DNA from 2 places in the Micromonospora sp. NPDC049301 genome. Region 2 is predicted to be linked to the other one. Evidence: riboswitches for the same ligand, from Rfam matches in the RefSeq annotation. Region 2 holds a riboswitch; the other holds the start of a gene.
What was found. A riboswitch is a leader RNA that binds a small molecule or an ion and turns the genes downstream of it on or off. The one in region 2 is predicted to bind cyclic di-AMP.
Positions count from the first base shown of each region.

Region 1: linked by a shared signal. The riboswitch ahead of AB0K07_RS01410 (NlpC/P60 family protein) and the one ahead of AB0K07_RS03680 (hypothetical protein) in region 2 are both predicted to bind cyclic di-AMP.

Region 1 covers NZ_JBFAQO010000001.1:296,018-301,739, reverse strand. The annotation lists gene AB0K07_RS01425 (zinc metalloprotease) at 72-1,055, shown strand; gene AB0K07_RS01420 (pyridoxamine 5'-phosphate oxidase family protein) at 1,132-1,689, opposite strand; gene dcd (dCTP deaminase) at 1,789-2,367, shown strand; gene AB0K07_RS01410 (NlpC/P60 family protein) at 2,428-3,405, opposite strand; cyclic di-AMP (ydaO/yuaA leader) riboswitch at 3,481-3,617, opposite strand; gene AB0K07_RS01405 (hypothetical protein) at 3,940-5,722, shown strand, end outside.
Region 2 covers NZ_JBFAQO010000001.1:773,112-778,833, reverse strand. The annotation lists gene AB0K07_RS03690 (heavy metal translocating P-type ATPase) at 1-1,741, opposite strand, end outside; gene AB0K07_RS03685 (YibE/F family protein) at 2,194-3,570, shown strand; cyclic di-AMP (ydaO/yuaA leader) riboswitch at 3,737-3,867, shown strand; gene AB0K07_RS03680 (hypothetical protein) at 3,872-4,891, shown strand; gene AB0K07_RS03675 (carbonic anhydrase) at 4,950-5,663, opposite strand.

The DNA of each region.
Region 1 (5,722 bases), 480 kb from region 2:
AACGTCTGCCGCACATTGCCAGCCACGGCGTGACACACCCCCCTGCCACGCCGCCAGAAAGAGGTGGGCCCATGGGACTCCGTCCCAACCTGCTGACCCGGCGCGCCGCCGGCGTCGCGTCGACGACCCTCGCGCTGCTGCTCAGCACCGCCGCGGTGGGCGTCGTCCCGGCTGCCTCGGCATTCTCCGCAGCCCCCGGTGGCGCCTGCGTGGAGCCGACCGACAGCCACGCCGACGCCCGGATGAAGCCCGGCGCCGCGGCCAGGCACGACCCGAACGAGCTGACCGCACAGCAGGTCCGCGAGCGGGACGCCGACCTCGCCGCGGCGCTGCGCGAACGCGCGAACTTCCGGGCCGGCGCCGGCGCCACGCCGCTGGCCACCGTCACCATCCCGGTGGTGGTGCACGTGATCCAGCGGGACAGCACCCGCGCCGGCGGCAACATCCCGGACTCGCTGATCACCGCCCAGGTCAACGTGCTCAACCAGGCCTACGCCGGCGCCACCGGCGGCGCGGCCACCGCGTTCGCCTTCCGGCTCGACAAGATCAACCGGGTGACGAACCCGTCCTGGTACCCGATCGTGCAGGGCTCGTCGGCGGAGCGGTCGATGAAGTCGTCGCTCCGGGTGGGCGGCAAGAACACGCTCAACCTCTACCTGGGCGAGTTGAGCGACGGCCTGCTGGGCTGGGCGACCTTCCCGCAGCGGAACCTGAACAGCATGGACGGCGTGGTCGTGCTCAGCGAGTCGCTGCCCGGTGGCACCGCCACCAACTACAACCAGGGCGACACCGGCACGCACGAGGTGGGCCACTGGCTGAACCTCTACCACACCTTCCAGGGCGGTTGCGGTGGCTCGGGTGACAGCGTCAGCGACACCCCGGCCGAGGCCTCGCCGGCGTACGAGTGCCCGACCGGGCGGAACACCTGCTCGGCGGCCGGGCTGGACCCGATCACCAACTTCATGGACTACACCTACGACTCGTGCATGTACCAGTTCACCCCGGGGCAGGCGAGCCGCATGCTGACCGCGTGGAACGCGTACCGCGCGGCGTAGCTTCCCCGCGTACACCTGGTGCCGGCTCCGTCACGACGGAGCCGGCACCGGTGTCTTTCCCCCAGGACCGCCGCGGTCAGGCCGCCGAGCGTTGGACGTCACGGCTGCGACGCGCCGGGCGCGTCTGCGGTACGGCGACCGGCGGGGCCGCCGCCGGCGGGGCGTGCGGGTCGAGCCAGACCTGGACGGCCGGCCGGCCCGGCGCGCCACCCGGGATGCCCATGGCGTGCTGGTCTCGGCGGGTCAGCATCGCCACGTCGACGGTGAACTCGAACAGCCGCCAGTCGACCTGCGGCTCCGCCCGGGCGCTCTGCGCCAGCCGCGCCACCCGGGCCGGATCGGTCACCGGCCAGGCGCGCCCCGCCACGTACGCCTCGTCGTCGCTCTCCTCCGGCGGGAACGAGTGCAGCGCGTAGCGACCGTCGCGTTCGAGGTCGCGGCGCTTCGGCGAGTCGATGATGAAGCAGAAGAGGCCCTCATCGGTGATGACCGGGGAGACCGGATGGACCCGGGGCCCGCCGTCGGCGCGGACCGTGGCCAGGTAGCCGAAGCCCGGCCCGTACTGCTGGAGGAGAACGCGGATCCCGTCGGCGAGTCGGGGCTCGTCGGCGGCGAAATCGGACCAGGAAGCCATGCGGGCATTCTATCGAACAAATGTACGAGCAGCGACCTCGACGCGCTGGTCACCGGCACCGAATCCTGCCCGCGCGGCCGACGCCGCTATGGTGGTCGGATGCTGCTCTCCGACCGCGACCTGGTCTCCGAGATCAAGGCCGGCACGCTGGGCCTGGAGCCGTTCGAGCCCACCCTGGTCCAACCGTCCAGCATCGACGTACGACTCGACCGGCTGTTCCGGGTCTTCAACAACCACCTCTACACCCACATCGACCCGGCCATGCAGCAGGACGACCTCACCTCGGCCGTCGAGGTGCCCGACGGCGAGCCGTTCGTGCTGCATCCGGGGGAGTTCGTGCTCGCCTCGACGCTGGAGGTGATCTCGCTCGGCGACCAGCTCGCCGGCCGGCTGGAGGGCAAGTCGAGCCTGGGCCGGCTCGGCCTGCTCACGCACTCCACCGCCGGCTTCATCGACCCGGGCTTCTCCGGGCACGTGACGCTGGAGCTGTCCAACGTGGCGAACCTGCCGATCACCCTCTGGCCGGGCATGAAGATCGGGCAGCTCTGCATCTTCCGGCTGTCCTCGCCGGCCGAGCACCCGTACGGCTCGGTGGTGTACGGGTCGCGCTACCAGGGCCAGCGGGGGCCGACGCCGAGCCGCGCCTGGCAGCACTGGCGCACCTGGCCGACCCGCTGACGCCGTGACGACGAGGGCCCGCCGCGACGAATCGCGACGGGCCCCCTCGGTCGTCCGGGATCAGCCCGGGCGGCCGTAGCTGTGGATCGGGCCGTCGTCGACCTTCTTCATCTTGATCGGTTGACCGGCCTGCGAGGCGTGCACGACCCAGCCGCCGCCGACGTACATGCCGACGTGGTGGATGTCGCTGTAGTAGAAGACCAGGTCACCGGGGCGCAGGTCGGCCCTGCTCACGTCCTTGGTCACCCGGCTCTGCTGGGCGGCGTTGTGCGGCAGCGACACCCCGGCCTTGGCCCAGGCGGCGAGCATCAACCCCGAGCAGTCGTACGAGTTCGGGCCCTCGGCGCCCCACACGTACGGCTTGCCGATCTGCGCGCAGGCGAACTTGACCGCCACGCCGGCACCGCCGCCGGGGTAGCTGGCCGGGCAGGGCGCCGGACGCAGCGGCCCGCCGCCACCGTTGCCGTACACCTTGAGGCGCAGCTTCTGCAGCCGGTCGATCTCCTCGTTGATCTGCTTCTTCTTGGCCGCCAGCTGGGCCTCGGTGCGGGTCAGCTGGGCGACCATCTCGTCCAGGGGCGCCTTCTGCCGGGCCAGCTCGTCGCGCAGGTCGGACACCTGCCGTACGTCCTGCTGCTGGTCGTGCGCGAAGCGGTCGAGCATCTCGAGCTGCCCGACCACCTCGCTGGGCGAGCTGCTGCCCAGCACGGCGTTGACGGTGGAGACGTTCTCGCCCTTGTACGCGCGGACGGCCAGGGAGCTGACCTTGTCCATCGCGGCGTCGACCTGGCGCTCCAGCGGGGCGATCCGGGCGGCCAGCGCGTCAGCCTGCCTGCGCTTGGCGGCCAGGTCGACGCGGGTGGCGTTGTGCCGTTCGATGATCGGTTCGAGCTTGTTCCAGTCGGCGTCGATCTGGCGCTCGATCTCGGCGACGGACGGGTCGGCGTGGGCGGCCGTGGCGCTGCCCGTCAGGACGACGGCGACGCCGACCAGTGCGGCGAGGGAGGTGGTGAAGCGGGACCAGCGTGGGCGCGGCACGATCGACGTCGGGCCGGCTGACGCCGACCGCTCGGACGACGGCCGCGGGGCATGGTGAGCCACCGGGTTCCGTACTCCTTCTTCCTGACCGCCTACCGGGTTAGCTGACGGGTTCGGGCGGGAAGGTGGACGCCCTACCGCAGTGGCTGCGGATTCACCCCGGAAAACCTGGGTCCCCGGCTCGCTCGGAAGCGACTCGGCGGTGTCGGTCCGTTACCGCCCGGGTGGGCGGAGCTGCTGTCGGCCCGACGAATGACCAGAGTAGAGACGGCCGTTACCAATCCGCAACCGGGGGGGCCGTGACACTCCGTACCAATTCGCGGCGCGGCCGCCGTCGACCGATCGCAGCGACGGCCGGCAAAAGACTACGAGCATTCTCTCTGAGTAGTAATTCATTTACATACCGCTGCGCAGCGGCTAGATTGGTCATCGTCGATAGATCACGGGGGCGTGGATCTACAAGACATACCGGAGGTTGCTCTCCCGCGGTCAGACGCGCACACCGTCGACGAGGGAGGCACGGTGCAAACAGGCATGGCGGAGGTTACCCAGCTCGCCCTGTTGGGCGTGGTTGCGGTGACGGTGGTCGTCCGAGCCAGGGGGAGACGCCGCTGGACGTACCTAGCCGGCGGACTGCTCGCCGGCGCGTGGCTGGCGCTGACGGGCGGCGCGGTCTGGGCGATGTCCACATCGATGGCGGCCGACCTTCCACCGAAGGCGACGAATCCCGGCAGTCCGTGCGTGGCGGGCGCGCCGGCACGGTCCTTCGACGTCTCGCTGATCAACATCCCGATCTTCCTGAACCGCTTCGGGGACGTGGTGCCGGAAGGCCGGATGTACGTTCTCGACGAGAACATCGGGAGGGTCCGTCAGGAGTTCGCCCAGGCGGCCGATCCGTTCCACCAGGCGGATCTGATCGAGCCCCTGGTGCTCCGCGCGCACCGGGGCGACTGCGTGACGATCCGGTTCACCAACCGGCTCCACGAGGCCGCACCGTCGTTCGTCCGGGACAACTCGATCTTCCTGCTGCCCGGCGAGCAGTTGGCGGCAGCGGGCACGGTTACGCCCGAACCACGCCGGTTCGCGCCGGCGCGGACCCGGCCACACAACGACTTCAACCCTGCTGCGGCGCCCGCGGCCTCCATCCACATGGAGGGACTGGCCTACGACGTCAAGGGGTCGGACGGGACGGCGGCCGGCTCGAACCCCGACTCGACGGTGGCACCCGGAGCCAGCGGCACATACCGGTACTCCGCGACGGTGGAGGGCGAGTTCCACTTCAACGACGGCGCGGATCTCTCGTCGGTCGAGACCGGGGCCGGCAATGCGATCGGGTCCCACTCCTTCGGCGCATTCGGCGCGATCGTGGTGGAGAAGGCCGGCACCAGTTGGGTGGACGCGCGCACCGGAGCGCCACTCACCTCCGGCACCCGCGCCGTCATCAAGGACCCGGCGTCCGGCGCGCCGGACCACCGCGAACACGTGATCTTCATGCACGACGAAGTGGAAGCGGCGTCCGGCATTCTCACCCGGTTCTGTCGCGGACAGGACGGCGCCGACGACGATCGGGCCGACGGCGAGTGCGTGGACCCGACGGCCGCTGAGCTGAGCAAACTCAAGCGGGGCACGCTGCCCGGGCTCTCCGGCGGGGACGCGGACGCACTCGTTCAGGGTGAGATTCCGGTGAAGCTGGAGTGGTTCGCCTTCAACTACCGCGCCGAACCCGGGTTCAACCGGGAGGAGATCGGCTGTCCGCAGGCGAGCCGTGCCGGTCAGGGCTTCGACGCCCAGGCCTGCCACGGCGAGGAGACCGCCCTGTCGTCCTGGGCGTACGGCGACCCGGGCGGCGGCGACCTCGTCTTCGCGAACTACCGCGGTGAGCCGATGCAGATCCGGCTGCTGCACGCCGCCGAACGGGAGACCCACACCTTCCACTGGCACGTCAACCGGTGGCCCTTCGACCCGAAGGACGAGGGCGGTCTGGCCGAGGTGAGCAAGCCGAGCCACCACATGTCGGTCACCAACATCCTCGACGTGCAGGCGGTGTCCCCGGGCGCCCACTACGCGCTCATGCCCGAGGGCGGAGCGGGCTCGGCGCACGACACCAAGCCGGCGACGTTCGGTGACGTGATCTTCCACTGCCACCTCTACCCGCACTTCGCCAACGGGATGTGGGCGTTGAACCGCACCCACGACAAACTGGAGGACGGCACCCGGAAGCTGCCCGACGGCACGATCGTGCCAGCGCTGCTGCCGCTCGAGGACTTCGACTACCAGCCGGCGGTGTCCGGCATCAACCCGCCACCCGCGCCGACGG
Region 2 (5,722 bases):
CCACGGCGCCGACCCCGCGCGGGTCCGAGGACGCCAGCACCACCCCGGCGGACTCGATCGCCACATCGGTGCCCGCGCCGATCGCGATGCCGACGTCGGCGCGCGCCAACGCCGGCGCGTCGTTCACCCCGTCACCGACCATCGCCACGGTCAACCCCCGCCGCTGAAGCTCGGCCACCCGGCTGTCCTTCTCCGCCGGCAGCACCTCGGCGAAGACCTCGTCGACGCCCTGCCGGAAGCCGAGTTCGGCGGCGACCGCCTCGGCCACCGGGCGGGCGTCACCGGTGATCATGGCGATGGTGCGGACGCCCTCGGCGCGCAGCTCGACGATGGCCTCCCGGGCCTCCGGACGCACCTCGTCGGTCAGTGCGAACGCGCCGAGCACGGTGTCCGGCAGCCGCACCAGGTGCAGCACCGCGGCGCCCCGAGCCGACCACCGCCCGATCGCCGCCTCCAGCTCGCCCGGCAGCGACAGGCTCAGCTCCCGCAGCAGCGCCGGGCCGCCCACCGCGTACGGCGTACCGTCGACGGTGGCCTGCACGCCGCGGCCCGGCAGCGACCGGAACCCGGCGGCCGGGGCCGGGCCGGTGCTCCCGGCTGCCGCCACGATCGCCCGAGCCAGCGGATGCTCGCTGTCCGACTCCACGCCGGCCGCGATCCGCAGCACCTCGTCCCGCCCGACGCCGGACGCCGTCACCAGGTCGGTGACCGCGTGCTCGCCCCGGGTCAGGGTGCCGGTCTTGTCGAACAGCACCGCGTCGACGGTCCGCATCCGCTCCAGCGCCAACCGGTCCTTGACCAGGATCCCGGATCGCGCGGCCAGCGCGGTGGAGAGCGCGACGACCAGCGGAATGGCCAGTCCGAGCGCGTGCGGGCAGGCGATCACCAGGACGGTGACCGCGCGGACCACCGCCTCGTCGGGCTGGCCGACCACGGTCCAGACCAGCACGGTCAGCACGGCCGTGCCGGCGGCCAGGTAGAACAGCGCTGCGGCGAACCGGTCCGCCAGCAGCTGGGCCCGCCCGCCGGAGCGCTGCGCCTGCGCGACCATCCGTTGGATGCCGGCGAGCGCGGTCTGCTCACCCAGCGCCTCGACGCGGACGCGGATCGCCGAGTCGGTGGCGACCGTGCCGGCCACCACCCGCTCCCCTGTCGAGCGGGCGACCGGGCGCGACTCCCCCGTGATCATCGACTCGTCCAGCTCGGCCCCACCGTCGACGATCCGGCCGTCCGCCGGAACCCGGCCACCCGGTCGGACCAGCACCGTGTCGCCGACCCGCAGCTCGGCCACCGGCACCGACTCGACACCCCCGTCCGCCGCCACCCGCTCCGCATCGTCGGGCAGCAACGCGGCCAGCGCCGCGAGCGCACCCCGGGCCTGACCGATGGCCTTCATCTCCTGCCAGTGCCCCAGCAGCATGATGGTGACCAGCGCGGCCAGCTCCCACCAGAAGTCCAGGTCGAAGGCGCCCACGCTGGCGGCCAGTGACGCCGCGTACGCGACGGTGATGGCCATCGCGACCAGCAGCATCATGCCCGGCGCCCGGTCGCGGACCTCGCGGACCGCACCGACCAGGAACGGCCAGCCGCCCCACCAGAACACCACCGAGCCGAGCACCGGCCCGACCCAGGATCGACCCGGGACGTCCGGCCCGGGGCCGAGCCGGTCCAGCACCAGGTGGCTGGTCAGCACCACCGGCACGGTGAGCACCAGGCAGACCCAGAACCGGCGACGGAACATCGCCGGGTCGTGCCCGGCGTGCTTGTCGTGCCCGCCGCGCTGCCCAGACCCGCCGTCGGCGTGTCGCTGATGGCCGTCGGGCCCGGCGTGTCGCTGGTCGCCGCCGGCGCGGTCGGGGTCGTGCGGTGACGGTGCGGGCATGACTCCAACATGCCGGTCCGGAAACGCCCACACGGGCGGTTCGACCACCCGACACTCCGTCACGACCTGCATCCCCCGGTCGGGCTGGTTAGCATTTCCGACGATGGCCCTCCGGATCCCGCTGCGCAGCCGGGCAGAGGTGCCGCCACGCCGTGGCGTCGCCTCCCGCCGCACGGGCTGGTCTCTCACCGTCCGTGATCACGCAGTCGCCATCCAGCGATCCGGCACGCTCGTCGCCGCATTCCCGCGGCGGCGGTGAACCGACAGGCCCGCCGGCACGTACCTCGCACCGGATCGTTGGGAGTCTCGCATTGGGTTCCGACCACAGCCGTTCCGCTCCGTCCGCCCCGCCCCGGGTGCGACGGATCCTCATCGCGACCGTGGTGCCTCTCTTCGTCGTGACCGTGCTCGCCGCGGTGGTGCTCTGGCCGCGTGACGGGTCACCGCAGACCGACGGCGGCGCGAACGTGCCGCGCCACCACGGCACGGTGACCCGGGTGGTGACCGAGCCGTGCCCACCGGCGGCGCCGAGCCCCGAGGGCACACCGAGCGCCGGGGACGGGCCGTGCGGCACGGTGGACGTCCGAATGAACGACGGGCCGGCCTCCGGCCAGCAGGTCCAGACGCCGGTGCCCGCCGGCCCCGGTGCACCCCGCGTCGAGGTCGGCGACGAGGTCATCCTGGTCCAGCTGACCGATCCGACCGATCCCGCCGCCAGCAGCTGGAACATCGCCGAACACCAGCGCGCCGCACCGCTGCTGTGGCTGGCGGTGATCTTCGCGGCCGCGATCGTCGCGTTCGGCCGTTGGCGGGGCCTGGCCGCCCTGGCCGGGTTGGCCGCCAGCTTCGCCATCCTGCTCACCTTCGTGCTGCCCGGCATCGGGGCGGGCCGGTCCCCGCTGCTGGTGGCGGTGGTCGGCGCCGCGCTGATCATGTTCGTGGTGCTCTACCTGACGCACGGGGTCACCGCGCAGACCTCGGTGGCGGTGCTCGGCACCCTCGGCAGCCTGGTGCTCACCGGCGTGCTCGCCACCATCGCCACCGCCGCCACCCACCTCACGGGCTTCGGCAGCGAGGACGCCACCACCCTGTCGATGTTCCAGGCCGACGTGGACCTGCACGGCCTGCTGCTCGCCGGGATCATCATCGGCTCGCTCGGTGTGCTCGACGACGTGACGGTCACCCAGGCGGCCACCGTGACCGAGCTGGCCAACGCCAACCCCGGGCTGAGCCGGCTGCAGCTCTACCGGGCGGCGACCCGGGTCGGCCGGGCGCACATCGCCTCCACCGTCAACACCATCGTGCTGGCGTACGCGGGCGCCTCGTTGCCGCTGCTGCTCCTGCTCACCGCCGACTCGCGGCCGATCGGGCAGATCCTGACCAGCGAGTTCCTCGCGCAGGAGATCGTCCGCAGCGCGGTGGCGACGCTCGGTCTGATCGCCGCCGTACCGCTGACCACCGGGCTGGCCGCGATGGTGACCGCAGCCGGCCGGCAGGGCCCCGCGCACGCCGAGGACGCGCCCGCCCCGCGACCCCAGCCCGACCGGGCCGAGGCACTGGCCGCCCTGATTTCCCCGCGCACGGATCGACACGACCCCACATCGCCCGACCCGGCGCGGACCACCCCCTCGTCCACCGCCACCGACCGGTGGCCAGAGCCGAACAGGAGCACGGATACGGCATGGTGACACTCCTCAGCGTGACCAGGTGGGGCGTCCGCCCTGAGAACCACGTCACTGGTCACTCAGCGCCATGGCGAAATGACACTTTTAGTCGGCATCCGGGCGTAGCTCAGCCGGTGGACTCTCGGGTAACCTCGCTGCCGGTTACCGCCGAAGGCGCGAAGCAGCGTCTGCGGTACCACCGCCCAATCGCCAACCGGCGAGCCGGGAACCCAGGTACGTGGGGTGAATCCGCGACAGCGGTAGGGGCCACTTCCGCCCCGAACCCGTCAGCTAACCCGGTCGGCGGTCGACGGAAGGGAACATTGTGACGGCACCCCTACGCCGCTGGTTGACACCCGTGGTGGCCGTGATCGCCGCACTGACCGTGCTCGCCGGACCCCTCCCGGCACAGGCCGCCCCGACGACCCCCACACCGTCCGGGCACGAGGAGGACGGCGAGCCCAAGCTGCTCAACGACGTCATCGAGAAGACCAACCGCGACTACTCCGCCGCCAAGTCCAGGCTGGACAAGTCCAAGAAGAAGCAGCTGCAGCTGGCGCTGGAGGTCGACCGGGCCAAGGCCGACCTGGACGCACTCGCCCCACAGGTCGGGCAGATCGCCGCCCAGTCGTACCGCACCGGCCGGATCGGCCCGATGGCGATGCTGCTGGAGAGTGACGCCCCCGACTCGTTCGTCCAGCGCGCCGCCGCGCTCGACGAGATGAACATGGTCAACGAGAAGAAGCTCGCCGAGGTCAACGCGGTGAAGGCTCGCGCCGAGCAGGCCAAGCTTGCCCTCGACGCGGAGGTCCGCGAGCAGCAGAAGCAGACCGCCCTGATGGCGAAGGAGAAGCGCGACGCGGACAAGGCGCTCGCGCTGGTCGGTGGGAAGGGCTTCACCGGTGGGCTGGTGTCGGCCACCTCGCCGGTCGCCCGGCTCGGCCCCGGACGGACCGCCGACGGTGACTGGAAGTCCGAGTCGTGCAGTGAGGATGACCCGACCACCTCGGGCTGCGTCACCCCGCGCACCCTGCACGCGTACAAGGAGGTCAAGCGAGCCGGCTTCAACCGGTTCGTCGGCTGCTACCGCTCCGGCGGCCCGTGGGAGCACCCGAAGGGCCGCGCCTGTGACTGGTCGTTGCAGAAGAGCGGCTTCAGCCCGTGGCACAACGAGGACACCCGGACGTACGGCAACAACGTCGCCGCGTTCCTCATCCGCAACGCCGACCGGCTCGGCATCTACTACGTGATCTGGAACCGGCAGATCTGGTTCCCGGCGACCGGCTGGAAGTCGTACAGCGGGCCGTCGAACCACACCGACCACGTGCACATGTCGCTGCTCTGACCTGCGTGCTCCGCGTCGAGGGCCGTTCCGCGTCAGGCGGGACGGCCCTCGCCGTGTGTCAGGTGGCGGGCGCGACCGGGATGCTGGCGCCGGCCGCGCCGGCGACCGTCGCGGCCGGCACGGCGGCCACCGGACGCACGGCTCCGGCGGCGAGCCGGTACGACACCCCCACCACCGCGCACCGCCCCTGCGCCACCGCAGCGGCCAGCACGGGAGACTGTCCGAGCAGCGTCTCGACGGTCTGTGCGATGTGGATGTCGACGATGCCGTCGATGTCGTCGACCCCCTCGGCCTCGGCACGGCGCAGGCTCGGCAGCACGGCGTCGACGACGGCGCGGAGGTGCCCCAGGGGCTGGGCGCCGGTGGTGACCGCCTCGCGGGTCGCCTGCACCGCGCCGCACGAGTCGTGACCGAGCACCACCACCAGCGGGGTGCCCAGCACGGTCACCGCGTACTCCACGCTGCCCAGCACCTCGGGGCCTGCGGTGTGCCCGGCGGTGCGGACCACGAACAGGTCACCCAGCCCACGGTCGAAGATGATCTCAGCGGCCAACCGGGAGTCGGAGCAGCCGACGATCACCGCGAACGGGTGCTGCCCGTCCGCCACCGCGGCCCGGTGCCCGGCATCCTGGTTGGGGTGGCGCGGGGCGCCGCTGACGAAGCGGCGGTTGCCGGCAGCCAGTTCGGCGTACGCCTGGGCCGGATCGGCCGGCACCGGGTCCGTGGTCCGCTGCGGACCCGGCTGCCCGCCGGGTGTACCGGGATTGCTCATCCCGCACCTCGTCTCCACGCTTTTGACCTGCTCAACCGGCTCTTCACGGGGGCCGGCGA